DNA from 4 places in the Porcipelethomonas ammoniilytica genome. Region 3 is predicted to be linked to each of the others. Evidence: predicted binding sites of a transcription regulator. Region 3 holds the regulator's gene; each other region holds the start of a gene.
The links. The regulator Rex, encoded in region 3, represses fermentation and respiration genes when NADH is low (regulators of the CRP and FNR family bind a similar motif). The targets are predictions, from matches to a motif close to ATTGTTAANNNNTTAACAAT.
Positions count from the first base shown of each region.

Region 1: a site for Rex is predicted at 1,982-2,001, ahead of OCV67_RS04285 (phosphoenolpyruvate carboxykinase (GTP)). Genes of this name have one in related genera too.
Region 2: a site for Rex is predicted at 966-985, ahead of OCV67_RS02495 ((2Fe-2S) ferredoxin domain-containing protein). Genes of this name have one in related genera too.
Region 4: a site for Rex is predicted at 2,964-2,983, ahead of OCV67_RS06995 (phosphoglycerate kinase). Genes of this name have one in related genera too.

Region 1 is NZ_JAOQKH010000004.1:23,836-27,777, reverse strand. Features, by position in the region: gene OCV67_RS04285 (phosphoenolpyruvate carboxykinase (GTP)) at 35-1,846, opposite strand; gene tsaD (tRNA (adenosine(37)-N6)-threonylcarbamoyltransferase complex transferase subunit TsaD) at 2,657-3,667, opposite strand; gene rimI (ribosomal protein S18-alanine N-acetyltransferase) at 3,648-3,942, opposite strand, start outside.
Region 2 is NZ_JAOQKH010000002.1:192,333-196,274, forward strand. Features, by position in the region: gene OCV67_RS02490 (hypothetical protein) at 1-847, shown strand, start outside; gene OCV67_RS02495 ((2Fe-2S) ferredoxin domain-containing protein) at 998-1,240, shown strand; gene OCV67_RS02500 ([Fe-Fe] hydrogenase large subunit C-terminal domain-containing protein) at 1,264-2,943, shown strand; gene OCV67_RS02505 (SpoIIE family protein phosphatase) at 2,936-3,942, shown strand, end outside.
Region 3 is NZ_JAOQKH010000006.1:24,837-28,778, reverse strand. Features, by position in the region: gene OCV67_RS06195 (TraX family protein) at 1-262, shown strand, start outside; gene OCV67_RS06190 (DUF6630 family protein) at 275-763, shown strand; gene OCV67_RS06185 (NADP-dependent isocitrate dehydrogenase) at 785-1,996, shown strand; gene OCV67_RS06180 (redox-sensing transcriptional repressor Rex) at 2,139-2,774, shown strand; gene OCV67_RS06175 (helix-turn-helix domain-containing protein) at 3,014-3,451, shown strand; gene OCV67_RS06170 (zinc ribbon domain-containing protein) at 3,470-3,942, shown strand, end outside.
Region 4 is NZ_JAOQKH010000006.1:171,771-175,712, reverse strand. Features, by position in the region: gene gpmI (2,3-bisphosphoglycerate-independent phosphoglycerate mutase) at 1-201, opposite strand, end outside; gene OCV67_RS07010 (short-chain dehydrogenase) at 224-562, opposite strand; gene OCV67_RS07005 (hypothetical protein) at 591-863, opposite strand; gene tpiA (triose-phosphate isomerase) at 853-1,629, opposite strand; gene OCV67_RS06995 (phosphoglycerate kinase) at 1,707-2,927, opposite strand; gene OCV67_RS06990 (DegV family protein) at 3,049-3,921, opposite strand; gene OCV67_RS06985 (tRNA (cytidine(34)-2'-O)-methyltransferase) at 3,925-3,942, opposite strand, start outside.

The sequences.
Region 1 (3,942 bases), on a different contig from region 3:
GGAGATTTTTGCAGTTATTTGATTGATATTTTTATTATTTTGCAAGTCTTTCTTCAAGCTTGTCAAGTTCCTTGATAAGCGCTTCAGGTACCTTACCGCCCTTATCAGCGATATCTTCCTTATAGTATCTGCGCATTTCTGCAATTTCCTTAGTCCAGAGATCCTTATCAACTGCAAGAAGCTTATCCATGATTTCAGGTGTAACCTCGTCTTCGATACCTTCAACGTTGATATCAGTCTTCTTAGGAATATATCCGATAGCTGTTTCATCAGCGTCGATAGTTCCTTCACATCTCTTGATGATCCAGTCGAGTACTCTCATGTTATCGCCGAATCCAGGCCAGATGAAGTTTCCGTTTTCATCCTGCTTGAACCAGTTTACATTGAAAATCTTAGGAGCCTTATCGCCGAGCTTTTCGCCCATTTCGAGCCAGTGTGCCCAGTAATCGCCTACATTGTATCCGATAAACGGTTTCATAGCCATTGGGTCATGTCTCAGTACGCCTACAGCGCCTGTTGCAGCAGCTGTTGTTTCTGAAGATACAGCGGAACCCATGTATGTTCCGTGTGTCCAGTCAAATGACTGATATACCAGCGGAGTTGTTGAAGCACGTCTGCCGCCGAAGATAATAGCTGAAATAGGAACACCTGCCGGATTATCAAATTCAGGTGAAATGCAAGGACAGTTCTTTGCAGGAGCTGTAAATCTTGAGTTTGGATGAGCAAGCTTGTTTCCGTTAGCAGTAAATTCCTTACCGTTAACCTTTTCGCCTTTCCATTCGGTTGCGTTTTCAGGAGGATTCTTGTCAAGACCTTCCCACCAAACTGTATTGTCATCATTATTGATAGCAACGTTTGTGAAAATAGTGTCCTTCATTGTTGAAGCAAGCGCATTGTAGTTAGACTTTTCATTAGTACCGGGAGCAACGCCGAAGAATCCGTTTTCAGGATTGATAGCATAAAGTCTGCCGTCTTCGCCCTGCTTCATCCAAGCGATATCGTCGCCGACTGTAAATACTTCATAGCCGTCCTTTTTATAGCCTTCCGGCGGAATAAGCATAGCAAGGTTTGTCTTACCGCATGCTGATGGGAATGCAGCTGTGATATACTTAACTTCACCGTCAGGCTTCTTAACGCCTAAGATAAGCATATGTTCAGCCATCCAGCCTTCATTCTTGCCCTGATATGAAGCGATTCTGAGTGCAAAGCACTTCTTACCCAGAAGTACATTACCGCCGTAAGCGGAGTTAATTGACCAGATTGCATTATCTTCAGGGAACTGAACGATATATCTCTTTTCAGGATCAACATCAGCCTTTGAATGCAGACCGCGAACGAAATCGTTTGATTCGTCGCCGAGGTTTTCAAAAGCCTGTTTACCCATTCTTGTCATGATATTCATGTTAAGAACAACGTAGATAGAATCAGTAACTTCAACGCCTACCTTAGCGAGAGGAGAGCCGATAGGACCCATTGAGTAAGGGATAACATACATTGTTCTGCCCTTCATAGCACCGTCGTACATAGGTGTCAGCATTGCCTTCATTTCGTCCGGATCCATCCAGTTGTTTGTCGGACCTGCGTCTTCCTTATTCTTGCAGCAGATAAAAGTTCTGTCTTCAACTCTTGCTACGTCGTTTGGAAGAGTTCTGTGGTACAGACATCCCGGAAGCTTTTCCTGATTGAGTTCAATCATTTCGCCTGTTGAGATTGCTTCCGCTTTAAGAGCGTCGATCTGCTCCTTGCTTCCGTCGATCCAAACTACCTTATCAGGCTTTGTAAGGGCTGTCATTTCTTCAACCCATTTTAAAACGTTGGGGTTCTTTGTCAGTGACATGGTAATAATCCTCCTTGATAATTTAACTGCATATTTATTATTGTATGTATTTTTCTGCAATAATGCAGTTATTCTTTAAAAATTTTTGTTTCATTTTTATATTATAATATTTTTTGAAATAGTTGTCAATAGAATTTCCTTTGATTTGTGAAATTTATAACAATTTTCATTGTTTTTTCACAAAGGACAACTGTTTTCCAGTCGTGTACTTTATTTAATCCGCTTTATAACATAACACATTTGTCATTTTCTTTGATTGCCCAAAGAAACAAGTTTCTTTAAAGCTTCTTTTCTTAACTTTCTTGTCTTGCAACAAGAAAGTAACAAAGAAATGCACTTCTTTCTTTGTTCACACCAAAGAAAGAAGCAAAGAAATGTAACGACTGCGCAGCCCTTTTAAACTATCACGCAAGGAACTCTCCCAAAACTGTACTGAGACATGTCTGCAACTTACGTTTTCCTCTTAGTATCGCCCATCTTACTTGGGCGTGAATTTTTGATGTCACGTCTTGCCTTTTATGGGGAGACCTATTAGTTCAGAAACTGTATGACGGATAATGTTTTTCTTTGTTTTACTTTCTTTCACATGAAAGAAAGTAAAATACGTGTTTCTTTGGTTCGTTTCTTGTCACGAGACAAGAAATGAACAAGAAAAAAGAGTTCAATAGACGATTTAAAAGTTTTTGCCAACTTTTTTCAAAATTTTTTTTCAATTCTTTATAAAATTAACTTTGCGAGTCTTTAAAAACTGTTTCAAGTTGCTTTTGCTCGGCATTAAAGTTTTTGCCAAGCTTTTTTCAAAAAGCGGAAAAAAGTAAGTCAGATTTCTTCCAGAGAAAGCGTTGCAACTGCATTAAGACTCTCGTCCCCACGCTGTCCGGCGAGATAGTTATAATACCCCTGACAGGCGATCATTGCTCCATTGTCGCCGCATAGGTTCAAAGGAGGAAGATAAAGCTTCATGTCACGCTCAGCACACGCCTTTTCAAATGCCGCTCTTACTCCGCTGTTTGCAGACACTCCCCCTGCCACGGCAATAGTCTTATATCCCAGCATTTCCGCCGCCGCCATGGTTTTTTCACAGAGTATATCGGATATAGTATACTGAATACCCGCACTTAAGTCGTTCTTATTTATCTCAATACCCTTCTGCTGTGAATTGTGAAGCAGATTTATTACAGCAGTTTTAAGTCCTGAAAAACTGAAATCAAACTCGCTTCCCGTAACCTTTGGACGGGGAAGCTCATAAGCATCCTTGTTTCCAGAAACAGACGCCTTATCTATATGTACTCCGCCGGGATACGGAAATCCCATGGCTCTTGCACATTTGTCAAAGCATTCTCCTGCCGCATCGTCTCTGGTACGTCCCACAACATGGAACTTTGTATAATCCAGTACCTCAACAATGTGAGAATGACCGCCGCTTGCCACCAGACACAAATAAGGCGGTTTAAGGTCCGAATGAGCAATGTAGTTTGCGGCAATATGACCCGATATATGATGCACAGGTACAAGAGGCTTATCCGACGCCATAGCAAGTCCCTTGGCGAAATTTACTCCCACCAAAAGAGCGCCTATCAATCCCGGAGCGTAGGTCACGGCGACTGCGTCAATTTCGTCAAGAGTTTTTCCTGCGTCCTTAAGGGACTTTTTAACAACTCCCAGTATATTCTCGCAATGACGGCGTGAAGCAATTTCAGGTACTACTCCGCCGTATTTTCTGTGTTCCTCGATCTGAGTAGATATGACCGAGGAAAGTATTTTTGTCCCGTTTTCGGAAACTGCCGCCGCAGTTTCGTCACAGGAGCTTTCAATTCCCAGTATAAGCATATTTATCACCTATTTTTTTCATCATCAGAACTCCGTTGTCAACAGGATTTCTGTAGTAGTTTTTTCTGAATCCGTTTTTGATAAAACCATGTTTTTCATAAAAAGACAGTGCAGACTGATTTTTCTCCCTGACTTCCAAATAAATTACGGTAATATTCTTTTCGGTAAAAAAATTCTCAAGTGTTTTAAGGAGAATTTCAGCCAATCCCTGACGTCTGTATTTTTCCAAAACCGCAATATTTAACAGTTCTCCCTCGTCAATAACCCATGAACCG
Region 2 (3,942 bases), on a different contig from region 3:
TGAAATTAATTTGAATCTTTCAGCCTTGGATATGGGTAACATTGCAGTAAATCTCAGTTCAGACGGCAAAAGTCAGGAAATTTCTACTGAAATTAATGTCGGAGGAACAAAGTATGCCAATGTGACTTTGAAATACAGCGACAACAAACCGGAAGAAATCCCTGCTTTCAACGACGCAGAAAAGGTTTATAATTATTCATCAGACGGAGCAGAGCTTCAGCAGTATATTGCCGAAGCGGATATGGAAGGCTTCCTGAAGGGAATCAGCGATGTTATCGGAATAGATCTCAATTCTTTGATGAATGGATACAACGGTACTGTTACAGAACCGATAGTTCCTACAGAACCTGAAAATCCGACTGTAACTGATCCTACAGTTACCGGTACAGCTCCTGAAACTCCTGAGTCAGCATCATACGATTTCAGCAAGATTAAAATTCAGCTTAATGGTAAAGATGTGACTATTCCCGGCAAAATTGACGGTGTTCTCGATAAGGTAAAGGTTGACGTTGATAAAGTTGAAGCAGGCATGGCTGAATACTTTTATTCGGAAGACGGTAATACTGCGGTATATGTTGAAAATTTGACCGAAGCCGCACTTGCCCCAAAGGATTGTACAATTACCGGATTATCTGTTACTGATGAATCGGATATTAAATTAACAATTGACGGTATAGGACCCGGAAGCAATATAAGTGATGCGGTAAGCAAATACGGTTGTAAGCTTGATGATCCTAAAAATGGTTATACTTATATTGAAGATTCAGGTAACGGAGAATTTTACGGGGAAATAACTTTATTTTACAATGACGGAATTATTTATGAAGTTGATGTAGATTTTTATTAATATACTAACTAAAATACAGCAGAAGTTTAATTCTGCTGTATTTTTTATTGGTAGGAAATTTCAGTAATTAAATGATATAAAATCCGTTGACACGCTTTTTACTATATGATATAATGTGATTGTTAACAAATTAACAATAGGAGGTAAAAGATGAATATTTTTGTATGTGTTGGAAGTTCCTGTCATTTAAGCGGTTCTGCAAGAATAGTGGAACTAATGAAAAATGCTGTTGAAAGGAACAATCTTAATGATAAGGTTAAGCTTTCCGGAGCGTTCTGTCTTGGAAAATGTACTGAGGGAGTTTCAGTTAAATTTGACGATGAAATAGTATGCGGCGTTTCGGAGGATAATTTTGACGAAACTTTTCAGAAGTATGTACTTGATAAAATCTGATTATAGAAAGGTTTTGATTTTTTATGAAAGATTATTTGCAGTTAAAAAAGCTTAATTGTAAAAATTGCTATAAATGTATACGTCACTGTCCGGTAAAATCAATCAAATTTTCTGATAATCAGGCTAATATTATTGCTGACGAATGTATTTTATGCGGAACATGTTTTGTAGTCTGTCCCCAGAATGCAAAACAAATACGCAATGATATACATAGAGTAAAAGACGCAATTAAATCAGGCAAAAAAGTTGTTGCCAGTATTGCACCGTCCTTTGCGGCGAATTACAGCGGCGTTAATATCACTTCTATGGAAAAAGCGTTAAAGAAGCTAGGATTTTGTATAGCGGAAGAAACGGCTGTCGGCGCACAGATCGTTACCGGCGAATATGAAAAGATGGTCAATGAAGGTAACAAGAGCATTATTATTTCATCATGCTGTAATTCGGTAAATACGCTTATACAGAAATATTTTCCTACAGCTTTGAAATATCTTGCCGATGTTCTTTCACCTATGCAGGCACACTGCAAAAAGCTTAAAGATGATTATCCTGATTGCTATACCGTATTTATCGGTCCGTGTATTTCCAAAAAGGAAGAAGCTGAAAAATATGCCGGACTGGTAGACACTGTACTTACATTTGAAGAGCTCAGCGAATGGATGGAACAGGAAAATGTAACGTTTGAGTCAGTTGAAGAAGATACTGATGATAAATTTATTACAAGACTTTATCCTACTAACGGCGGTATTTTAAGAACCATGAAGAACCGAAATGAAAAATACAGTTATTTTTCTGTAGACGGCACCGAAAATTGTATAAATGCACTTAAGGATATTATTGACGGTAAATTTGAAAACTGTTTTATAGAAATGTCAGCATGTACTGGAAGCTGCATAGGCGGTCCGGTAATGAACAAGGAAAACAAACTTCCTGTTACTGATTTTATTGCCGTTGACAGATATGCAGGAAAGAACAATTATAATATACCTGATTATGACAGTGAAGAACTGAAAAAAGAATTTAAGAGCGATATTCTTCACAGAGCAATGCCGAGTACACGTATGATCAATGAAATTTTGCATAAAATGGGTAAAACCACTCCTGAACAGGAGCTTAACTGCGGAAGCTGCGGATATGATACATGTCGTGAAAAAGCGATTGCAGTGTACCAGAATAAAGCCGATTTTACAATGTGTCTGCCTTTTTTGAAGGACAAAGCAGAATCATTTTCCGATAAGATAATTAAAAATACTCCTAACGGAATTATTGTGCTCAATGAAGATTTGATCGTTCAGCAGATCAATAATGCCGCATGTGAGATCATGAATATAAAAAATTCTTCGGATATTCTTAATTCTCCGGTTGTAAGAGTACTAAATCCTACAGAATATCTTAATGTTATGGATACAAAAAGAAATGTTCATGATAAAAAGGTATATCTTGCAGAATATGGTAAGTATGTTGAAGAAACTATTATCTATGATCCTGATTACCATATGATAATGAGCATTATGCGAGATATTACTGCTGAAGAAAATGAGCGTGAAAAACGAAATAAGATTACAACCAATACTATTGAAGTTACAGACAAGGTTATTGAAAAGCAAATGAGAACCGTACAGGAAATTGCGTCGCTCCTTGGCGAAACGGTTGCCGAAACCAAGGTTGCGCTGACTAATCTGAAGGAGAGTCTCGGTGATGAATAATCTATGTACTGATGTGGGATATCACAGCTTATATAAGCATGGAGAACAGCTTTGCGGCGATCATGTAGACGTAATTGAAAAAGGCGACGATTATACTGTTCTTGTTCTTGCGGACGGTCTTGGCAGCGGAGTAAAGGCAAGTATTCTTTCAACTCTTACATCAAAAATTATTTCCACAATGATGGCGAATGAAATGAGTATTGAAGAATGTGTTTCTACAATTGCTGCAACACTTCCGGTCTGTGAAGTGAGAAAGGTTGCGTATTCAACGTTTACGATCATGAGGATATTAAATAACAATGAGGCGGAACTTATTCAGTACGATAATCCTCATGTTATTTTGCTGAGAGACGGGAAAAATTTTGAGTATGAAAAACAACGTATGGAAACAGGCGGAAAGGTTATTTATACTTCAAAGATCCAGCTTTGTGAGAATGACGTATTTATTGCAATGAGCGACGGTGCTATTTATGCCGGGGTAGGGAAATATATGAATTTCGGCTGGCAGCGTGAAAATATAATTGATTATATTGAAAAGCTTTATGACGATAATTATACTGCAAAGGTTATAGCAACGCTTATTCTTGATGAGTGCGACTGTCTTTACGGCGGCGAACCTGGAGACGATACCACTGTTGCGGCTATAAAAATACGTACAAGAAAACCGGTAAATATGCTGTTTGGGCCGCCTTCAAATCCTGATGATGTTAACAAAATGATGTCGCTTTTCTTTTCAAAGGACGGAAAAAGAATTGTCTGCGGCGGTACGACTTCCATGCTAGCGGCTCAATATCTGGGTGAAGAGGTTATGCCTGATTTGGATTATTTTGATCCGGATATACCTCCGATTGCTCATATAAAGGGTATTGATCTGACAACGGAGGGTGTTATAACAATGACTCAGGTTCTGAAATATGCACAGAACTATCTGACGGATAATGTATGTTATTATGACTGGAGTACTAAAAAGGACGGCGCTTCACAGATAGCAAAAATGCT
Region 3 (3,942 bases):
AAGCAGACACTATTCCAGAAAAACTCAAATGCAGTATTTTTGTGTTTCTACAGCAATTATGATCGTTTTGAATATAATATTCAACGCAGTTTACGGCTGCTGGTACAATAATCTGTTTCAACTTGGAATATTTCTTGCAGTCCCGCTACTAATAAACTATAACGGTATAAGACGAAGCGGAAAATCCTATAAGTGGTTTTTCTATATTTTCTATCCGGCACACCTTCTACTGCTTGCCGTAATCAGATACGTTACATTATAAAAGGAGAATTTTATGGGGCTTTTTGAAAGATTGTTTAAAACTGACAAAAATGAAAATGAAAAAAAGGATCTTTCGTACATTTACAAAATTACGGAGCTAATAACTAATAATAATTCCGGCATAATAAATGCATTAAAAGAAAATATTATGAAAAGTGATTCCGACGATGATTGTTGGCTGGGCATGGTTGATTTACTGGACGAAGAAGGTTATGCGTTTGGTATTGATTATAAATGTGAGCTTGAAGATTTTTTATGGGCATTGAAACAGTTAAAAACTTACAGTCTTATCGACATAAACCTTTCTTCGCTAAATCTTAACGAAAATGAAAATGTTGAATCATGGGGTGAAGAAATTAATACCGCTTTAGGCGGCAGAGCATATATTTGTATGATTGATATTGACAGTGACAGCTATGAACTGATTATAGTTAACGCTGATGTATATGAAAAAATTTCACATATTGCGGAAAGCAATGGGCATACAATCGACGATTTATAATTTATCAGGGAGGAAAAAACAATGGCAAAAATTCAAATGAAAACACCGCTGGTCGAAATGGACGGCGACGAAATGACAAGAATCCTTTGGAAATGGATCAAAGAAATTCTTCTCGAACCTTATATCGACCTGAACACAGAGTACTATGATCTTGGTCTTGAGTACAGGGAAAAAACAAAGGATAAGGTTACTTTCGACAGTGCCGAAGCAACTAAAAAATACGGAGTTGCCGTTAAATGTGCAACAATTACTCCGAATGCCGCAAGAATGCCTGAATATAACCTGACAGAAATGTGGAAGTCCCCTAACGGTACGATCAGAGCGATTCTGGACGGTACTGTTTTCAGAACTCCTATTCTTGTAAAGGGCATTACACCGTATATCCCTACATGGACTAATCCTATTACTATTGCTCGTCATGCATACGGCGATGTATATAAAAATACAGAAATGCAGGTTAAAGGCGGCGGTAAGGCTGAACTTGTATTCACAGATAAGAACGGAAATGAAACAAGACAGACTATCCATGAATTTGACGGCGACGGTATCATTCAGGGTCTTCACAATATTGATAAAAGTATTGAAGGTTTTGCAAAGTCATGCTTTAACTATGCTCTTGATACAAAGCAGGACGTATGGTTTGCTACAAAGGATACTATTTCCAAAAAGTACGACCACAGATTTAAAGATATCTTCCAGGAAATCTTTGATGCAGAATATAAGGAAAAATTTGAAGCGGCAGGTATTGAATATTTCTATACCCTCATTGACGACGCAGTTGCAAGAGTTATCCGTTCAAACGGCGGCTACATCTGGGCATGCAAAAATTATGACGGCGACGTTATGTCAGATATGGTATCAACCGCATTCGGAAGTCTTGCAATGATGACCTCTGTTCTGGTTTCTCCTGACGGTGTATATGAATATGAAGCTGCTCACGGAACAGTTCAGAGACATTATTACAAATACTTAAAGGGTGAAGAAACATCTACAAACTCAGTTGCAACAATCTTTGCATGGAGCGGTGCTCTAAGAAAAAGAGGCGAGCTTGACGGTAACAACGAGCTTATGGCTTTTGCCGACAAGCTTGAAAAGGCTACGATTCAGACAATTGAAGACGGAGTTATGACAGGCGATCTGTATCTGCTTTCAAGTCTTGAAAACAAAAAGAAAGTTGATTCAAAAACATTCCTTGAAGAAATCAACAACAGACTTTCTGTACTTATGAAATAAATAAAAAATAAAGATATAATTAACAAATTTCGGCGTCCGCAGCCGTAAAAAGCGGAAACCGCAGCGTATTCCGAATAAAAATGAAATATGCATTCGTCATGAAGAAATATTCGGAATACTGTATGCGGCGGTGGAGATAAATATGTCAAAGTCCTTGGTTTCATCACCGGTAATAAAGCGTTTACCCAGATATTACAGATTTTTAGGGGAACTTGATAGGCAGGGAATTATACGTATTTCCAGCAGGGAGCTTTCAGAACGAATGGGGGTTACAGCGTCTCAGATACGTCAGGATCTAAACTGCTTCGGCGGTTTCGGTCAGCAGGGCTACGGTTATAATGTTAAAGAACTTCATGCCGCAATTGCAGAAATACTAGGTATTAATGCAGGCAACAAAACTATTTTGATAGGCGCCGGAAATTTGGGAAGCGCCATAGCTTCTCATATTGATTTCAACAAAAAAGGATTCCGGCTGATAGGTATTTTTGACAGCAATCCAGAAAAAAACGGACAGATTATTGCTAAAAATACAGTTATGAATATTGTTGAACTGGAAAAATTCTGTAAGAAAAACAATCCGGTCTGCGCCGTTTTGTGTATTCCTAAAAGCGCCGCTGAAGAAATTGTAACCAGACTTATCAACGCCGGCATAAAAGGTTTTTGGAATTTCAGTCATTACGACCTGACCGTCCACAAAGGCATAATAGTAGAAAATGTACATCTTACAGATAGTCTTATGACATTGGCTTACGGACTTAATCATGCAGATGATGAATAATAAGTTTACAGGAGGTATTTCCTCCTGTTTTTTTATGCAATATAGAATAATTTTTGAATAAATGAACTTTATAATAATGGAATTATGCAACTGAAGGTTGCGTAAATGCAAGCTGCAATTGGTTGCTTTGTTAAATGCTTTCATATATAATTTATGATATGGGGTTAAAATCCTATGTTGTTATGGCATGTTGTACTTTATATGACATGTTTTTATATAACTATGAAAGGAGTTGAATTATGAAATTTTCAGAAAAAGTACGTAAACTGCGTATCAGAAAAGGACTTTCTCAGGAAGAACTTGCCGAAAAGCTTGATGTGAGCCGTCAGACTGTATCAAAATGGGAAGCAGGCAGTTCTTTGCCGGAAATTGAAAAGCTTATATTCCTGAGTGATTTTTTTCAGGTTTCAATCGACTATCTGCTGAGAGATAAGCAGATCAATACAAACTTTTCAGAGGATCTGGACAGAATGGTCATTAAGTTTTTAGGATCATCTTATGAAATGGCTGATATTTCCCGTCAGCTTGTAGATATAATGGAAGATGGAATTATTGATGATGCTGAGAGAGTTCAGATGGAAGACATTATCTGTACAATGGATAAGATTTCAGATAATATCGAAAAGATCAGAAAAGCTATAGATCTGACATATAGTTTTAATTCTGAAGATTTTTAAAAATTAGGGGGAAATATTATGAAAGCATTTGACATTTTTAAAAAGACCATGATTTTTGTGTGGATGAGACTCGGTATAAATCTTGCAGTTTCAGCAGTAGTTATTTTATGGACCATTATGTGGATCGCTATTGCGTCAGCTTCTGAAAACGGTTTCATGATTATTCTTGCAGTAATAGCTATTGCACTTTCAGGAAAAATAGTAAGTATTATTATGCAGTATATCGGCTATATGATTAAGTCTGCTCAGATTGCAGTTATAGCTGAAATATTTCAGACCGGCAGAATCCCTAATAATATGGTTGAATTTGGTAAGGAACGTGTCAAAAGCAAATTTGCCCAAGCAAATGTTTACATACTTCTTGACAAGCTGGTAAGCGGCTCCGTAAGGCAAATAAACAAGGTTGTTAATTCAACGGTTGGATGGATTGAAAAGCTTGTACCACAGGCATCGTTTATAACGAACATAGTACAGAAATTTACTACGCTTAC
Region 4 (3,942 bases), 150 kb from region 3:
GTTTGTATGACCTACTTCAGAGTTGCCCATCTGACCGTCCGGCAGACCAACATCTAGTCCACTGGCGCCGATAAGAGTATGGGGTCCTTGCATATACTTGTCAAGATTCGGTGTATTTGCAGCAGTAATGGCATTGCCGTAATCACTGGCATTGTAACCAAAACCGTCCATAATAATTAATGCAACAGGCTTTTTAGTCATGTAAAATCAATTCCTTTCAAATTTATACACCATAGTGTATAATATTTTTCTGTTCAGCGATTGCTCTGTCAATAAGCGAAATCATCTGATTATATACATGATTATTCTCTTCAATAAATACAGTTCTGAACTGGCTAAGTGATTCAACTGGTATAATTGTCACTCCGTAATAACAAAGAGTTTTACACTTTTCATTCAAACACGGATTAATCATTTTTATACCATAAAGTTTTTCTCCAAGAGGCAAAATATAATCATCATCAATTGAAATACAATTATATTTTTCAGGTTGGTATTTTGAATATTTTTTAATCCGACTGGAAAAATGTTCAATTATTCCAAATTCATGAGTACAGGGCATACTTCTCTCCTTATATATTAGAAAGTATTCACATAAACCATGGACGTATGTTCCAAATGAAAACCTGATTGCCATTATTAAAGTATTCATCATGATCTACAACTTTTTCAATAACATATCCAAGTCCTGTATAAATAACCGAACCTCCATCGTCAACACCAGTTTCCATACAGAAAATCGGTTCATTTTCATGCTTCATGAGAGAAAAATCAATAATGAAAAATGAAATCCAGACAATCAGACCAATTAGTCCAATTGTCTTTAGGATTCCGATTTTTGTGTTTTTATTATCAGCCTTCAACAGCAGCCTGAACAATAGTATTGAAATCAGCTGCCTTAAGTGAAGCTCCTCCGATAAGACCGCCGTCAACGTTAGGCTTAGAAAGAAGTTCAGCGGCATTGCCTGCGTTCATTGAACCGCCGTACTGAATTGTAACTGCATCAGCAGTTGCCTTATCATAAATCTTTGCAAGAGTCGCACGGATAAATCCGCAAACCTCTTCTGCCTGATCAGCTGTAGCAGTCTTGCCTGTACCGATAGCCCATACTGGTTCGTAAGCGATAACAGTTTTCTTAACGTCCTCAGCAGTAACATCATAAAGATCAAGCTTGATCTGACGTGCAATAACTTCTTCTGTAATATTGCATTCACGTTCCCAGAGAAGCTCGCCTACGCAAACGATCGGCTTAAGACCTGCTGCAAGAGCTGCCTTTGTTCTCTTGTTTACTGTTTCATCTGTTTCGCCGAAATACTGTCTTCTTTCAGAGTGACCTATTACAACATATTCAACACCAAGTTCAACCAGCATATCAGCTGAAATTTCGCCAGTAAATGCACCGCTTTTTTCAAAGTGGACATTTTCTGCGCCGATTTTAACATTTGAACCTGCTGTTGTATTGATAGCTGTTTCAAGGTTTGTGAAAGGTACGCATGCGATTACTTCAACCTTACCGTCAGCATTTGCAACCAGTGGCTTAATAGCTTCAAGAAGCTCCTTAGCTTCCGGTCTTGTTTTATTCATTTTCCAGTTACCGGCAATAATTGCCTTTCTTAGTGACTTGTTCATTACTTAACTCCTTATTATTTAAAAGTTTATTTTTACAGTAAAGAGAACAAGGAAAGCCTTGTTCTCCAATTTAAATCTTATTTATCAGCAATAACGTCAACGCCTGGAAGTACCTTACCTTCGAGGTATTCAAGTGAAGCGCCGCCGCCTGTTGAAATATGGCTCATCTTGTCTGCAAAACCAAGCTGCATAACTGCCGCTGCGGAGTCACCACCGCCGATAATTGTTGTAGCGTCTGTTTCAGCAAGAGCCTTAGCTACAGCGATTGTACCCTTAGCAAGTACAGGGTTTTCAAATACGCCCATAGGACCGTTCCATACAACTGTTTTAGCTGTCTTTGCAGCTTCAGCGAACAGTTCCTGAGTTTTAGGACCAATATCAAGTCCCATTTTGTCAGCAGGAATCTTGTCAGAATCTACATATTCTACTGAAATTTCAGCGTCAATCGGATCAGGGAATGAAGCTGTAACAGCTGTATCAACAGGAAGAAGAAGCTTCTTGCCTAAACTATCAGCCTTTGCCATCATTTCCTTACAGTAGTCAACCTTTTCCATATCAACCAGTGAGCTGCCTACTTCATAGCCCTTAGCCTTTAAAAATGTGTAAGCCATACCGCCGCCGATAATAAGTGTATCGCACTTTTCAAGCAGATTTGAAATTACATTGAGCTTATCAGCAACCTTAGCGCCGCCGAGAATTGCAACGAAAGGTCTTTCAGGAACTTCAACCGCATTGCCTAGGTATTTGATTTCCTTCTGCATAAGGTAACCAACAGCTGTTTCCTTAACAAACTTTGTAACGCCTGCTGTTGAAGCGTGAGCTCTGTGAGCTGAACCAAAAGCGTCCATTACAAATACTTCGCCGTCAACTAAGTCAGCAAGTTCCTTAGCAAGGTTTTCGCCGTTCTTAGTTTCGTCTGCACCTCTGAATCTTGTATTTTCAAGAACAACGATCTCGCCGTCCTTCATTTCAGCAACAGCCTTCTTAGCATTATCGCCTACAACTGTATCGTCCTTAGCGAAAATTACATTTGTATCAACAAGTTCTGCAAGACGCTTTGCAGCCGGAGCCAATGAGAATTTATCTTCCGGACCGTTCTTAGGCTTGCCCAGATGTGAACAAAGAACAACCTTTCCGCCGTCGGCAATAAGCTTTTTAATTGTAGGCAGAGCTGCCTGAATTCTGTTATCGTTTGTGATAACACCGTCCTTGAGAGGAACGTTAAAATCAACTCTTACGAGAACCTTTTTACCTTTTACGTTAATGTCGTCAACTGAAACCTTGTTTAAACCTGCCATGTTAAATAAACATCCTTTCATTTAATACAAAATAATGCTGTTATTATTTTAACAACCATTATTTTTATTTTACACTATTTTCCGGTAATTTGCAATAGTTTTTTTGAAAACATATATTTTTTTACTTGTGACCGCCCTTGATTACAAATCCTACCACATTATGTCCTGCATTACATGCTATAGCAGCGCCGATTTCAACCATATATTCCGGAGGATAGCCGAACTTTTCCGTCATTGCCTGTTCCAGAATCTTAGGAAGAGTTTTATCGCTTCCGCTCACTATAAGATAAGGCGTTTGAGGGGTCATATACTGTTCTGCGTCTGCCAGAAGCTTCGGTATGATATTTTTTTCACCTCTGATTTTTTCAACAACAGTTGATACTCCCCCAACAATTTTTATAAGAGGACGCAGTCCCAGAAGTTCTCCTGCAAAAGCCGCCGCTGTTACACGTCCGGATCTTTTTACATATTTCAGCGTCATAGGAACAAAGTGAACCTCTGCCCTATCCAGCCACTCATGAAGATAATCAATAATCTCATCCGACGTAGCGCCTTTCTGCGCTTTAAGCGCTGCCTGCATTACAGGATAACCGTACACGCCCGTATAATTCTTAGAGTCTACAACATGTATCCTCATTTTCGGACCATCTTTGCTCAGTACCTCTTCCTTGAATGTCTGAGCTGCAGAAAGTGCATTATTATATGTTGCAGAACCGGTTGATGAAATTGTAACATGTATTACATCGGTCCAACCCTCGCTGTAAAGCTCCTTATACACTTCAAGGATCTCATACGCCGTAAGCTGTGAGGTTGTAGGCATTTCCTTTGCATTATCCATCATTTTATAAAATTCCGCATTGGAAAAATCTTGTCTCTCCCTATAAGATACGCCATCCACTGTGACCGGAAAACACATAATTTTTATCCCCAGTCTTTTTTCTTCTTCCTTTGGAATATCGCAGGTAGAATCAGTCAAAATTTTAATTTTCTGCATTATTCAGCCTTCTTTCTGCCA